DNA from 3 places in the Sporosarcina sp. Y1004 genome. Region 3 is predicted to be linked to each of the others. Evidence: riboswitches for the same ligand, from Rfam matches in the RefSeq annotation. Region 3 holds a riboswitch; each other region holds the start of a gene.
What was found. A riboswitch is a leader RNA that binds a small molecule or an ion and turns the genes downstream of it on or off. The one in region 3 is predicted to bind S-adenosylmethionine.

Region 1 (5,008 bases), on a different contig from region 3:
ATATTCCATTGTGCGTGACTCAGAAATGCCCAATACACTGCAGTTTCAGTCTTGCTCTCCATCATTGCACCTCCATACGATTAAACCAATTGAGTATCTCATATTGGAAAAAAACGGGGTCCAAACTCAAAACGTTTGGACCCCACTCTTTTTTAAAAAAGTCGTCTCGTTCAATACATATACGTTTTAAACCAGTACTAAGTTTCATTGGTTAAAAGTCTATTTTACACTTCAAGGAATAGTAGACGTCCCAATATAGTGGTCACTATAGCACAAAACGCACGCTATATGAATAGTACTAAACATTTATTGAATTATAAGAGCTTGAATCAATGTTCCTTGCATGAATACAACCCTTAGATTAGAATTATTATTAATAAGAAAGTCTAGGAGCGATTAACATGTCCAATTTATATGAACCTGCATTACATTTTTATAACGTTGACTATTCCATAGGGGATATACATATTTTAAAAAACGTGACGGGCTCCTTTCCAAAAGGCAAAATTACGACACTCGTCGGTCCTTCGGGAGCGGGAAAGACAACGTTGCTCAAATTGTGTAATGGATTGATTTCCCCCACCTCCGGGGAAATTTATATTCATGACAAACCCATTTCCGCCTATGAACCTGTTGAACTACGGCGTCATGTCGGCATTGCACTTCAGAGTGCACCGATGATAAAGGGGACTATTTATCATAACTTAGCACTGCCCCTAGAACTTCAAGGTAAAAAACTGCCAGAACAAGATGCAGTTGAAATTCTAGATGATGTGGGCCTCGACAAACTATTTCTGCACCGAAAAATCGACGAATTATCAGGCGGACAGCGTCAAAAAGTATCAATTGCCCGTACATTGATCAATAAATCGGAAATCTTATTGCTCGATGAAATCACCTCTTCTTTAGACCGATCGTCGTTAACTGAAATCGAGGAATTAATCGGCAAAATCAATCGGAAATATGGTACAACAATCATCTGGATTACACATAATCTGGAACAAGCCTTATCAATTGGTGATTACACATGGGTTGTTATGGAAGGGCAAATCATCGAAACCTGTGAAAGTAACTTATTAAAATCATCGACGAATGAGTTAGTGAGGCAGTTTGTAGAAGGAGGGGTATCCTCCGTATGACTTATTTAACATTAGCCATCACCCTTATATTCGTTATCATTCCCCTTGTATTATCAAAGACGCTCCGTTTAGGATTAGAAAAGGACACGATCATTGCAACAATCCGGTCGATTATACAGCTTCTCGCAGTCGGATATATTCTTAAATTTGTCTTCGACTCAGAAAATATTTTGTATATCGTGTTAATGGTTACATTGATGATTGTAGCTGCGACACAAAATGCCAGAAAGAAAGGGACAGCCATCAAGGGAATTACATGGAAAATTGCAGTCACCTTAATTTTCGTTGAAGTGCTAACCCAAAGTATTTTACTAGGCTTCCAGATTGTACCCGCAACTGCACAATATATCATTTCAATCAGCGGCATGATTATCGGTAATTCGATGGTATTGTCAATCCTTTTCCTTAACCGATTTACGGCAGAGGTTGAAACGCATCGCGACGAAACGGAACTTATCCTGTCACTTGGGGGAACGCCAAAACAAGCCATTCATAGACAACTGATCAATTCTATCAAAGCCAGTATGATTCCGACAATCGAGAGTCAGAAAACAATGGGATTAGTTCAACTGCCTGGTATGATGAGTGGTCAAATCATTGCTGGAGCTGACCCAATTCAAGCTGTTCAGTTTCAATTGCTGATCATCTTTCTCTTATTAACGACCGCAGCAGTAACCAGTGTCTTACTCGGATTTCTATCTTATCCTAGTTTGTTCAATCAACGAATGCAGCTGCTTCGGGAAAAGCATTAGGAATCTGGTTCTTGTTTTATAATTCATGCCATGGTAGAATTATCTAAATTGTATATTCAAACAACTTCATATTTTATTCTTATCACGAGAGACAGAGGGATTGGCCCGATGACGTCTCAGCAACCAACCTGTTTAGGTACGGTGCTAATTCCAATAGGTATCTATTTACCTAGAAGATAAGGAGATTGACTTCGACATTTCGAGGACCCTCTCCATATAGAGGGTCCTCTTTTTGATTTTAAAAGAAGAGAGTGAATCCAATGACAAGACGAAGTTTGGAAACAATACTTGTACAACTTGGTAATAACAGTGATCCGAAAACTGGTTCAGTGAACCCACCAATCTATTTATCGACCGCCTTTAAACACGAAGGCTTAGGTCAGTCAACTGGCTATGACTACACGCGGACGAAAAATCCGACCCGTTCCATTTTGGAAGAAGGCATTGCAGATTTAGAGAGCGGTGACGCCGGTTTTGCATGTAGTTCAGGGATGGCTGCGATTCAGCTTGTTTTATCACTTTTCCGTCCAGGGGATGATTTGATTGTTCCGGAAGATATTTACGGGGGTACCTATCGCCTACTAAAGCAGTATTCCGATGTCTATTCAATCGGAACAACATATACGGATTTTACTGATGTCCATGAAACTGAGAAATTGATAACTGCGAAGACAAGAGCCCTATTTATCGAAACACCGACAAATCCACTTATGCAGGAGTTTGATATACGTCAATACGCGAAACTCGCCCAAAAGCATAATTTATTACTGATTGTCGATAACACATTTTTAACGCCTTATTTCCAAAGACCAATTGAGCTAGGCGCAGACATTGTTATACACAGCGCCACGAAATACATCGGAGGACATAACGATGTCCTATCCGGTCTTGTAGTTGCAAAAGGCACGGAGCTCTGTGAAGTATTGGCAACCAACCATAATGCTATCGGTGCAGTTCTGTCACCTTCCGATTCATGGTTAATCATTAGGGGACTAAAAACACTGCACTTACGAATGAAGCAACATGATGCAAATGCAAAGATAATCGCAAATTACTTGAAGAGCGAACCACATGTTGCGGACGTTCTCTATCCCGGGAAAGGCGGTATGCTTTCCTTCCGCTTGCAAAATAGTGAATGGGTTGGACCTTTCTTAGCAAATCTAAAACTTATTACATTTGCTGAAAGTCTCGGAGGCGTGGAGAGTTTTATTACTTACCCAGCAACACAGACACATGCGGAAATACCACGTGAAGAACGGATACGACGGGGCGTTGACGATAGTCTTTTACGTTTCTCAGTCGGAGTGGAAGAGGTAGAAGATTTGATTGCCGATTTAAAGCAAGTGTTTTCAACATTAAAAAGCGAGGTGCTTCAACAATGAGTCTCAATAATGAACGATTACAAACGACACTTATACACGCATCGACACGTGGAGATTCCGAACGGAAAACGGGTGCAGTGAATGTACCTATTTACTTATCTTCAACATTTCATCAAGAAAGCTTTGACGAATTTGGTCCCTATGATTACAGCCGTTCTGGTAATCCAACGAGAGATGCATTGGAAAAAACAATAGCCTCATTGGAAGGCGGTGAACGCGGATTAGCATTTGCTTCTGGGATGGCTGCCATCTCCTCCGCTTTCATGCTCCTTTCTTCAGGTGACCATATCGTTGTTACTGAAGATGTCTATGGCGGTACATTCCGATTTGTAACACAAGTCCTACCAAAGTTCGGTATCGACCATACATTTGTTAATCTGGCTAATTTAGAAGAAACCGCTAGTGCAATCCGGCCGAATACAAAAGTAATTTATGTAGAAACACCTTCCAATCCTCGATTAGGTATTACGGATATTGCAGCCATTGTCGAACTCGCAAAAGCGAATGACTGTCTGACGTTCCTCGACAACACATTCATGTCGCCACTATACCAACGCCCCCTTGATCTTGGCGTTGATATAGTTGTCCATAGCGCTACGAAGTTTCTATCTGGACATAGCGATATTATTGCCGGTTTGGCAGTGACGAAGGATGAGGAGCTTGGAAATCGATTGGCGTTTATCCAGAACTCTTTCGGCTCTATATTGGGTGCTCAAGATTCCTATTCGTTAATTCAAGGGATCAAAACGCTTGGAGCTCGTCTAACTCAGTCATCCTTATCGGCTCAAAAAATCGCCGTATATTTGAATGAACACTCTTTAGTGGAAGAGGTATTTTATCCGGGGTTAGTAAGTCATCCAGGTTACGAAGTCCATGCGAAACAATCAACTAGTCCAGGAGCGGTTCTGTCATTCCGTTTGCCAGATAGAGCTACAGCAAAAGCATTTGTTGACAATGTCCGTATACCTGTTTTCGCTGTGAGTCTAGGCGGGGTTGAATCAATCCTTTCTTATCCTGCTACGATGTCCCATGCTGCTATGCCGAAAGAAGAACGGGAGAAACGTGGGATTACGGATGGCCTACTACGTTTTTCTGTAGGCCTTGAACATGTGGACGACTTGATTGAAGATTTTGAGCAAGCACTGAAAAAAGCATCTACCCTAGTTGCAGTACGTAATTAAGTACTCGTAAACAAAATACTAGTTATGAGAAAGAGGGAATATAAATTGACAAAAACAGTAGAAGAACAAAATGAAATAGTTGCACCATTCAAAGCGGATCACGTCGGGAGCTTCTTACGCCCGGAGCGTCTAAAAAAAGCACGCCTGCAAAAAGATAACGGTGAAATCACTGCCGAAGAATTACAGACAATCGAAGACGAGGAAATCACAAAGCTAGTAGAAAATCAAAAAAAGGCCGGACTGAAGACAGTGACAGACGGAGAATTCCGTCGTAAATGGTGGCATTTCGATTTCCTTTCCGGCTTCGATGGCGTTGAATTTTACGAAACTGATAAAGGTCTTCAATTCAATGGCGTTCAAACGAGAGCACACGGCATCAAAGTGACAGGGAAAATCGGTTTCAGCAATCATTATATGATCGAACATTTCAAGTTCCTGAAAAGTGTTGCGGGAGATGCGGTTGCTAAATTCACGATTCCAAGCCCGAATATGCTGCTCCACAGAGCGACATTCGAAGAAGGGATCTATTCAAGTGACGAAGAATTATTTGATGA
Region 2 (5,008 bases), on a different contig from region 3:
ACGATCCGACAAGCCGACCATGTCAAGTAATTCAGCGACGCGTTTCTTGATTTCACTCTTGCTTTTGCCCGCAGCTTTCAATGAAAATGCGACATTATCTGCGACCGTTTTCGAGCTGATCAAATGGAAATGTTGAAAGATCATGCCAATCTTCACACGTTCTTTCTTAATCTCTCTCTTCGTCAATGAAGTCATTTCTTTTCCGTCGATGAAGATTTGCCCCGCCGTCGGTGCTTCCAACATGTTCAAGCAGCGCAACAATGTACTTTTTCCGGCGCCACTGTAGCCGATAATTCCGAAGATTTCACCTTGCTGAATGGTCAGGGTGACATCTTCAACGGCTTTCACGTCTTTATATTGTTTTGTCACATTGACGATTTCAATCATTTAAGTCACTCCTTTTCTGCTTGATAAGGTGGTAGCACATAACCCGCTGCATTTTCTTTCGTGTATTCATAGAATTCGTCGGAATGATACGCTGCCTTCAATGCTTTGGCAAACGGCTTATCTTCGTCTTCTTTTCGTATCGTCAAGTAAATCAAGTAATCTTCAGATGTTTTCTCCACATCGACCGCTTCTGTTAATTTCAAACCTGATGCCAGAGCGAAGTTCCCATTGACGAATGCGAAGTCAGCATCACCGAGTGACCTAGGTGTTTGCGCCGCATCCAGTGGTTGGATTTTCAAGTTGTATTTATTGTTTTCCACGTCTTTTTCGGAAGCTGTTATCGGATTAACATCCTCAGAGATTGTGATCCAGCCGTAGTCTTCCATCATGTTCAAAGATCTTGCCAGGTTTGTTGGGTCGTTTGGCAACGTCACCGTCATGCCTTCTTTTACATCCTCAAGAGCTGTATGTTGGTCCGAATAAAGTGCAATTGGAGCAGTCGGAACGCCATATGCAGGAACGAGGTCCATGTCATGGGATTCATTGAAATTCACTAAATAGTTTCTATTTTGGAATAAGTTCGCGTCGATATTTCCTTCATTTAGCGCATTGTTCGGCTGGATATAATCATTGAACTCGACAATCTCAACCTCGAAGCCGTCTTTTTCAAGTATAGGAATAATCCCTTCCTTCAATTGATCACTATAAGGACCCGCTGTTGCGCCGATCTTAATCTTCTTTTCATCATCTGCAGATGCAGACCCGCACCCCGCCAATACCAGTACACTAATTGCAATAAGCAATAAATTTCTAAACACTTTTTTCATCTTCTATTCCCCCTAAATTTCTAATTTATATACAAAAAAGGCCTCCAGCAATTCGCAATATTGTCTTTGAACAATATCGTGAAAGTCAAGAGGCCTCCGGTTGTCCGGTCAGCTTCACTTCTTATTTTCAGTTTTCAGTACTGGGAACCGTTTTTTCTCAGTTCGATCGATTTGAACGATTTGTCCTTCATGGATGGTAATGTGTACCTCTCCAAAATCCAAACCTTTCAGCGCCTGCGTAATCGCATCGATTTTAACTACATCCTCATTCACTTTCAAAACCATTGCGCATCCTCCTTTTTTTTACTGAGTGAAAGTCACAACGTCTAATCTGATGATTGGCAATCAATTACGCCTCGGCGTAATTGCGTCCAGATTTTGAATCGAGCTTGCTCGATTAACTCCTTTCAAAATCTGTGACATCCGCCGGAGGCTTTATCTTTGTTCAGCGGGCGGTTGGACACCCATTGAACAGGATAACAAAACCACATTCATCTCCCACCTATAGAGGTGAGAGTCTTCTGCTGAAAAAAGATAAAAAAGCGGCCTCTTGTGAACTAAGAGGTCGCCGAAACACGTAGTTTGTAGGCAAAACCTCTCATCTGTCAGATGACGAACGACATCTGCTGGAATTGGCACCGTTTGAATGAATTCAATGGTTGCTGAGGCGTCAAAGGGCCAGTCCCTCTGCCTCTCTTTATAAGAGTTTTGTTTATGTAATTGATATTCATAATAATCCATCTATTCCGATGTGTCAACTATACTTTAAAACTATTTACTTTTTAAGTGACGCCTCTACCAATTTTTCATTCCAATTCTCGCGAATGAAGGGCGCTCTTCCCGACTCTTCTTTGAAGACTTTATATTTTTCTGGGTTCTTTTGATAATAGTCTTGATGATAGTCCTCAGCTGGATAAAAGATAGTTGCTTCAACGATTTCTGTGACAATTGGTTTTTCAAAGCGTCCACTTTGGATTAATGCTTCTTTTGAGCGTTCCGCAACTTGTCTCTGTTCCTCATTATGATAGATGATCTCCGTGCGGTAAGAAGTTCCCCGACTGCCAAACTGACCATCTGCATCCGTCGGGTCAATTTGCTGCCAATAGAGGTCTACTAATTTTTCGTATGAAAAGACTGTCGGATCGTATGTGATTTGCACCGCTTCCGTATGTCCCGTAACCCCCGCACGCACTTCCTCGTACGTCGGATTTTCAGTGACGCCTCCAATATAACCGGAAACTACTTTTTCAATACCGGGTTGCGTATCAAACGGCTGCACCATACACCAAAAACACCCACCCGCAAATGTTGCCAATTCAACTTTTTTCTCAGTCATCATAATCCCCCTTTTCGTTATAATAAACGCCCCTGTCATATAAAAACGACCCCTTCCTATAAGAAGAGGTCGCCGCATGACAAATATCGCGTGCAAAACCTCTCATCTGTCAGATTCATAATAAATCTGTTGAAATTGGCACCGTTTGAACACTGTTCAATGGTTGCCGAGGCTTCACAGGGTCAATCCCTCCGCCTCTCTTTATAAGAGTTTTAGCTATGTAATTGATATTCATACTAGTCTATCCATTTAGATAAGTCAATGTCTGAAAATATAATTTTGTGATTTTTTACTATATTGAGTAAGATATACGATGTTTGAATGTTTAATATCATGTGATAAAAGAACTAGAGGTAAGCAGCATTGTTAATACTTTTAAATAGGTGAGTAAGTGAGTGGAATTGGTGCTATTGGTACTTAAGGATTATTAATTATTAACCGATTTAAATTTGGTTGGGTTTCTTTGTTACTTCTTAACGGTTTTTCTGGATAGCGTTTTGTGTGACTTAGTGACTGTTAGTGAGTCGGTTTTGTGGGGTGTAGATATCGGTGGTTGAAAACAATATTTGGGCGGTCCTCCGCCGGGTTCGGGCGGTCGCTAAACAGATTCGAGCAGTCTACCGGCGGCTTCGGGCGGTCGCAAACCAGATTTGAGCGGTCTACCGGCGGATTTGGGCGGTCTCTATCGATATACGGGCAGTCTCCCCCCCGTTTTATTGACGGTCAACCACTTAGAGATGGGCGTGTGTAGGAATATAATCCGTAGGCTACCAAAAAGGCCACCTTCGAAAAATTCATTCCTCTGTAGGCACTTGAATCGAATGTTTTGTTAAATAATCCTTTTTAAAGTCGGGATAGTGAGATTTCCACAAGGTATGTACGAAATACAAAAAGGGCAGCGCGGCTATTGGCAGTAGGAATAATAAGAACCAATATGGACTTTCCGTAATTCCTAGGATTGCGCCGCCTATGATTCCAAACAGAATATAAAGAATAGAACCAGAACAAAGGCTTGCGTAGAGAAGCAAAAAAACGATATTCATATAAACCAATACATACATGGTCATCTTTTTCCTTTTACCTTGTACCTGCTGACTTAACTTCCAGTTCGCCTTTATTTCCGAAGCGGACTGTTTCAATACTTCTCTTATATTTAGCATTATTTTCTTCATTTATTCGAGACCTCCATTACTTCTCCGCATACAAAATCTGTAACACTTTTCTTACTTTTCCAATTCGTATGTTGCGTTATAAATTTAAAATCACTGTCGATAATCTGTGAATTTACTATAGAAACAAAGATTTATATTGCAGGTATGGATTTATATTTCCAGATTTCTAACAACTTAGCTACTGGCTTGGTTTTATGGGCGGTCCACAGCAAGCTTCGGGCGGTTTCTCCCGATATACACGCGGTCAACCGTGGGATTCGGGCTGTCTTACTCTATATATGGGCGGTCAACCGCGAACCTGCAAATAAATGAATATACTACAATGTTGCACCCCAACAAGGATTGACTTTGTATTCAACGTTTGCAACATAACGGAAGTACCGTTTTATGTAAACTCTGGAATCATATCTTCACTTCTATCTTTTACTTTTTTTAGATTCGTCTTGTCTTTCATTCAGTGGTAAACCAAACTCTGGATAAACCTGCTTTACACTATCTATATTTTTAACAATATAAAAATATCTATGGATATAAACGGAGAAATAGGCAGTGATAATCGAGACAAAGGAAAGTAATAATACTAAGAAAAGCATTTTTGCAGAATCACTATAGAGGAGTGATAGCACAAGTTGACCTATCACATATCCAATCCCACCAATTGACAGCCAACGGATATTGATACTCTTCATCTGTTGCATTTTATGGTAGGTTCCCGAGTAAAGGGCTTTTATATTTAGCCAATTAATCGTCAACAGTAATCCGATAAACAGAAACAGCCCAATAATAAAAGGTACTTTCCCCACCGCTCCAACATTGTAATACAACAATTTTTGCGATGCTAAAAAATAGACATATGTATTAACAACCCCATATACACCAAAAAAGAGATAATAGGACTTCTCAAATTTGTATGGGGCGAATAAATAAAGCAATGCCCAAATTTGTAGGATAACTACCGGCACAATTGCCGCCATAAAATAAGTAAACGAAAATGGCGCACCCAGAATTGGAAGCATTCCAGTCATATATAAGCAGATTAAGAAAAACCCAATAATATTCGATCTGTTTTCCTTAGGTGTTTGGAATTTCAAATAAGATAACGCAATCTTATCAATTTTTTTCTTTTCGATTTTAGGTTCTCTCCTATCCTTTAAACCAAGAAAAAATACTATCGTTAATGTTTTTTACAACTTTTTATAGCATCACCAATTGATTCTGTTTCTCCGTCGTTATGCCGGGTGACACCGACCTGGGAAGAAATAACTTATCCTTTCTTATCTTATAAA
Region 3 (5,008 bases):
TGCTGCAACCTCTGTGTGTGTTTCAATAACTTCGTTTGTTCCTTGAATTGTAATTGTCGCCATTTTACTCATCTCTCCTCTAAACTATTTTTAGTTTTCACTTACACTTACACTTACACTTGCACATTTAAGCGGGCTTCAATGATCCGAATACAGTCATGGAAATTAGTGAATGGGGAATAAGGAATGTTCAATTCCTCACATTTTTCAATTAAGAAATCCCTAGCAATGATGATATCGGCAAGCTTTGCCGCTTCTAGGTCTGTAATCGAGTCACCGATGACAATGCTCGTTTGCTGTTCGGTCGTATTGTCGCGAATAATTGTCGGCTTACAGCAACCACAGCCTTGATTTACACAGTTCTCATCACATTCATGCGGGTAAAGGATATTGATGTGTTCTCCTGAAAAATCGCTTTCGTTGCAATAGACTTTATCGAACGGCCCGAATGGTTCAAGCAATGGGTGAATGAAAAAGTCGATGCCGCCGCTTACGATATAGAGCGGGATGTTTTTCTCGCGGGTGAACTGAACAAATTCACCAAAACCTTCTCTGATTTCCGCGTCCTCCAAAACGAACGACACGATTTGTTCTTTTTGGGAAGTGGGCAATAAAGCAAAGAGTTCTTTGACCCCTTTTTGAATGGACACTTTTTGCGCCATAATATCGTCCTTTATCGCTTCCCACCCCTGTGGAGCGAACTTGTCCATAATATTGATAATATTATCTTTCATCGTAATTGTACCATCGAAATCACAGAAAATTACTGGATTGAACTCTGCACTCATCCATATGTCCTCCTTGCCTTTTATCAATAAAACCTCTTCTATTATATAAGAAGAGGTTTTATTGATACATCTTCTTATCTACAACAACACATAGCGAGAAGTAGCCTAGTGTCCCTCTACCTAGATAAGAAATCTCGTATTTTTTTCAATTAATTGTGATTATTTCATCTACCCATAACTTTGTCAATCAATGCCTACCCGACAACGGTTTTAAGAGGTAACCAGTAAGGCTTTTTCCTGCGCCTTTCGCTCTTCCTCTTCCGGTATACGAATGAATTTCACGATGATCGCACTCACTACATAAAGTGCACTGAAAATCCACACGACCCCTTCTGCTCCAACTAACCCGATAAACGCCAAAGCGATTGCTGGTGCTACGAATGTAGACAGACCCGCGGCAAAGTTCAACACGGACATTGCCGCGCCTTTATCCTCACCTGCAACGGACGGTACGAGGGCACCGATTGGAACGTAGCCCGCTACCAACCCACCCCAGATGAATCCAACAATGCTCGTCATGAGAATGCTACCATTTGTAATCACTGGTACATAGAACAGAAGTGGCGTGAATATCGCGCAACCGATTCCACCAAACCAAATAATTGTGTTTTTCCAACCGAATTTATCCCCAATGAAGCCGAACACTAAATTGAAAATGATGTTTCCTAAGAAAAACGTTCCCCATAATTGCAGCCAAGCACTTGTTTCAATGCCATGTTGCGCCATATGCATCGGTAAGAATACTGGGAATCCATAGACACTTAAACTATTGATAACACGGACAACCCCACCTGCAGCAACCCGTTTGTTTGTTTTCAAAATGGTGATACCCTTCAATAATTCCGTGACCGCTTCTTTTTTGTTCGCGAGTTTTTTCTTTTGGAACTTGTCTTTATTGAGTACTAAAGCAAAGAATGCACCGAGACATACCCAGAAAATAGATGACCACATTGTATTGATGTAACCGAGATACTGGATTGCGTAACTTGAATAGTATGCGCCCAGCACCATCATTCCCGCACAAAACGCAAACCAGAACCAACCAACGGCAGAACTCAATTTGTTTTGTGGAGTTTTATAAATGACCCATGTCAAGAAGGAATAGGCAAACAATGGATAACCAAAACCTTTAATGAAATAAGTGAGTAGCATAATCGGATAATTCATCGTTGAAAAACCGAATGTGATAAACCCTGCGGTACCGACAATATAAACAGCTAAGCCGATTGCCATTGTACGTTTCGGACCAAATACCTCTACACAGACGCCTGAAAACCAAGAAGACAGCGCGATCGAGATTCCATAGACTGTGAAAATAGCAGCTGACTGTTGAATGGTTAACCCGCTTTCAATTAGAAACGGACTTAGCCAACCAGCTTCAATTCCGTCTCCCATCATGAACAGCATGACTCCGAAAAAGCCCCACCCTAAATTTTTCGTAATTCCAATTCTTTCTAACATACTGTTCTCTCCATTTCTATTTATAAATGCGGGACAAATTGACTGAAAAATAAAAAAACTCTTCCTGTAAAGACAGAAAGAGTTGGTGGCATACATCGCTAGTGCAATGTAAATATGCTTTACCCTTTCTATCTCTCAAGCTACGCTTGCTGGATTTGGCACAATTATGTTGCCGAAGTTTCATAGGGCCAGTCCCTCAACTTCTCTCGATAGAAAAAAACTATGAAATTGGTCGAAAAGTGTCGGAAGTTAAACTAATGAGTTAACTGTATAGAACAATTAATCTTAAGTCAACCACTTATTCAAACTTTCTAAAAAAATAGTTTGAATTGTGCTATACTATCTAGCATAAATCGTTTGATTGAAAGGATTTTTGCTATGAAATCATATATTGATATAGAAAACGGTGTTGTCCCCTCGGTTTGTGCGCTTGATTGTCCAGACCAATGTGGATTGCTTATTCATAAAGAAGACGGGAAAATCGTTAAAATTGAAGGCGATCCCGATCATCCCATCACAAAAGGCAGTATTTGCAACAAAGTTCGACATATGACTGAACGCCTTTATGACCCAAAAAGGATTACTACTCCTTTAAAACGCGTCGGGGAAAAAGGCGATGGACAATTCGTTCCAATCAGTTGGCAAGAAGCCATTACAACCATCACAGATCAATGGAAAAAACTGATTTCTGAAGAAGGTCCGGAATCGATTCTTCCTTACAGTTTCTATGCCAATATGGGGAAACTCAGTTCCAAAGGGATGGATCGCCGTTTCTTCAACCGCCTTGGTTCGAGTCAACTGGACCGAACGATTTGTTCAGTCGCTGGCGAGGTCGGCTACAATTACACGATGGGCGGGCGTTTTGGAACAGATCCGGAAGAGATGACGGAAACGAAATTATTTGTTTTCTGGGGCATCAATGCCGTCAGTACCAATATGCACCAAATCATGATTGCGCAAAAAGCGAGAAAAAACGGTGCTAAAATCGTCGTCATTGACGTCCATAAAAACCAGACCGGACGCATGGCTGATTGGTTCATCCCCATCCTTCCCGGAACTGATGGAGCGCTTGCACTCGGAATCATGCATGTTCTTTATAAGGAAAAACTGGTCAATCAATCGTTTTTGGAACAATATACAATCGGCCACGAAGAGCTCGGCGAGCATGTATTGCAGCACTACGACCCGCACACGGTTTCCGCCATTACGGGCGTGCCAGAGGAAGATATCTATGAATTGGCGCGGATGTACGGGACCGTCTCCCCTTCGATGATTCGCATCGGCAATGGGCTGCAGCATCATGATAACGGCGGCATGATGGTCCGGACGATTTCCTGTTTGCCTGCTTTGACAGGGCAATGGGCATTGAAAGGCGGAGGGGCGCTCAAATCGAATTCCGATTATTTGACGCATAATACTGCCGCACTCGAACGTCCCGAACTTCAGGTAGTGCCAACGCGCAGATTCAATATGAATTTATTGGGACAAGCATTAATGGAAGAACAACAGCCGATTCGCTCTTTGTATGTCTATAATAGCAACCCCGCCGTTGTCGCACCGGAAGCCAATAAAGTACGGAATGGCTTAGCACGCGAAGATTTGTTCACAGTTGTCCATGATTTATTTTTGACAGACACTGCCTTGTACGCGGACATTGTTTTGCCAGCGACATCCGCTTTCGAAAACACGGACATCTATACGTCCTTCTGGCATCACTACATTCATTTGCAGGAACCCGTCATCGAAACTTACGGGGACAGTAAATCCAACCCGGACGTTTTCAGATTGCTGGCGCAAGCAATGGGCTTTGACGATCAACCATTTCTAGACAACGATGAGGAAATGGTTGACCAAGCGTTAAGCAATTTGTCCAACCCTCATTTATCCGAAGTGTCGTATGCTGCTTTAAAGGAAAAACGCTATATGAAAGCAAGCGGCACCGGCGATTTCTTATACAATTTAAAGACACCTAGTGGAAAAATCGAGTTGTATTCGGAACAGATGAAATCAGCGGGATTCCCGGCCCTGCCTACGTACATCCCGATTATTCAGGATTCCGATCATCCTTTACTTTATGTACCTGCAATTAACCATAACTTCATGAATACGATTTTTTCGAACAATGAAAAACATATCAAGCTTGAAAAAGTGCCTAAGTTGTTCATGAATCGACTAGATGCGGAAAGTAGAGGAATCGAAGACGGAGCGGCTGTCCGTATATGGAATGAGCGCGGTGAATGTGAGTTTACTGTTTCTGTCGGCGAGCAGGTTCTTCCTGGCGTTGTTGTGAGTCAAGGGATATGGGGAGATCAATCGGGTCATAAACGTCTGGTTAATGCATTAACGCCGGATCGGATTGCGGATATGGGCGGCGGCGCAACGTTCTTCTCGGGGCGTGTGGAAGTGGCGGGTTTGTGATTAGATATGTGCGCTGGGGTTTTCCATTGTTGAGAGAGATTTAATTCAGAGTGCACATTTTAGATCGCTTGGCGCTTTGGGGATGCCTCTGGCCCTGAGCCTGGATTAGCGCTTCGCATCCAGTCTCACGGCTTCGGCTACCCCTTGTCGCGCCTGCGCTGGGGTGTACATTATTGATAGAGATTTAAATTCAGAGTGTACATTTTAGATCGCTTGGCGCTTTGGGGATGCCTCTCGCCATGAGCCTGGATTAACGCTTCGCATCCAGTCTCAGGGCTTCGGCTACCCCTTGTCGCTTCTGCGCTGGATTTCTCCATTATTGAAAGTGATGTATAGACTGA

Region 1: another riboswitch for S-adenosylmethionine. It lies ahead of AC25Y6_RS17645 (methionine biosynthesis PLP-dependent protein); the one in region 3 lies ahead of AC25Y6_RS14065 (MFS transporter).
Region 2: another riboswitch for S-adenosylmethionine. It lies ahead of msrA (peptide-methionine (S)-S-oxide reductase MsrA); the one in region 3 lies ahead of AC25Y6_RS14065 (MFS transporter).

The regions. Positions count from the first base shown of each region.
Region 1 is NZ_JBYHFQ010000036.1:4,217-9,224, reverse strand. It holds gene AC25Y6_RS17660 (methylated-DNA--[protein]-cysteine S-methyltransferase) at 1-62, opposite strand, end outside; gene AC25Y6_RS17655 (ABC transporter ATP-binding protein) at 402-1,139, shown strand; gene AC25Y6_RS17650 (ABC transporter permease) at 1,136-1,891, shown strand; SAM riboswitch class I at 1,968-2,074, shown strand; gene AC25Y6_RS17645 (methionine biosynthesis PLP-dependent protein) at 2,152-3,273, shown strand; gene metC (cystathionine beta-lyase) at 3,270-4,454, shown strand; gene AC25Y6_RS17635 (5-methyltetrahydropteroyltriglutamate--homocysteine S-methyltransferase) at 4,500-5,008, shown strand, end outside.
Region 2 is NZ_JBYHFQ010000015.1:66,239-71,246, forward strand. It holds gene AC25Y6_RS11705 (methionine ABC transporter ATP-binding protein) at 1-387, opposite strand, end outside; gene AC25Y6_RS11710 (MetQ/NlpA family ABC transporter substrate-binding protein) at 393-1,214, opposite strand; gene AC25Y6_RS11715 (YezD family protein) at 1,329-1,499, opposite strand; SAM riboswitch class I at 1,810-1,920, opposite strand; gene msrA (peptide-methionine (S)-S-oxide reductase MsrA) at 1,990-2,550, opposite strand; SAM riboswitch class I at 2,650-2,760, opposite strand; gene AC25Y6_RS11725 (hypothetical protein) at 3,345-3,722, opposite strand; gene AC25Y6_RS11730 (hypothetical protein) at 4,139-4,813, opposite strand.
Region 3 is NZ_JBYHFQ010000021.1:61,011-66,018, reverse strand. It holds gene AC25Y6_RS14075 (1,2-dihydroxy-3-keto-5-methylthiopentene dioxygenase) at 1-63, opposite strand, end outside; gene AC25Y6_RS14070 (2-hydroxy-3-keto-5-methylthiopentenyl-1-phosphate phosphatase) at 114-788, opposite strand; gene AC25Y6_RS14065 (MFS transporter) at 999-2,249, opposite strand; SAM riboswitch class I at 2,375-2,465, opposite strand; gene AC25Y6_RS14060 (molybdopterin oxidoreductase family protein) at 2,628-4,667, shown strand.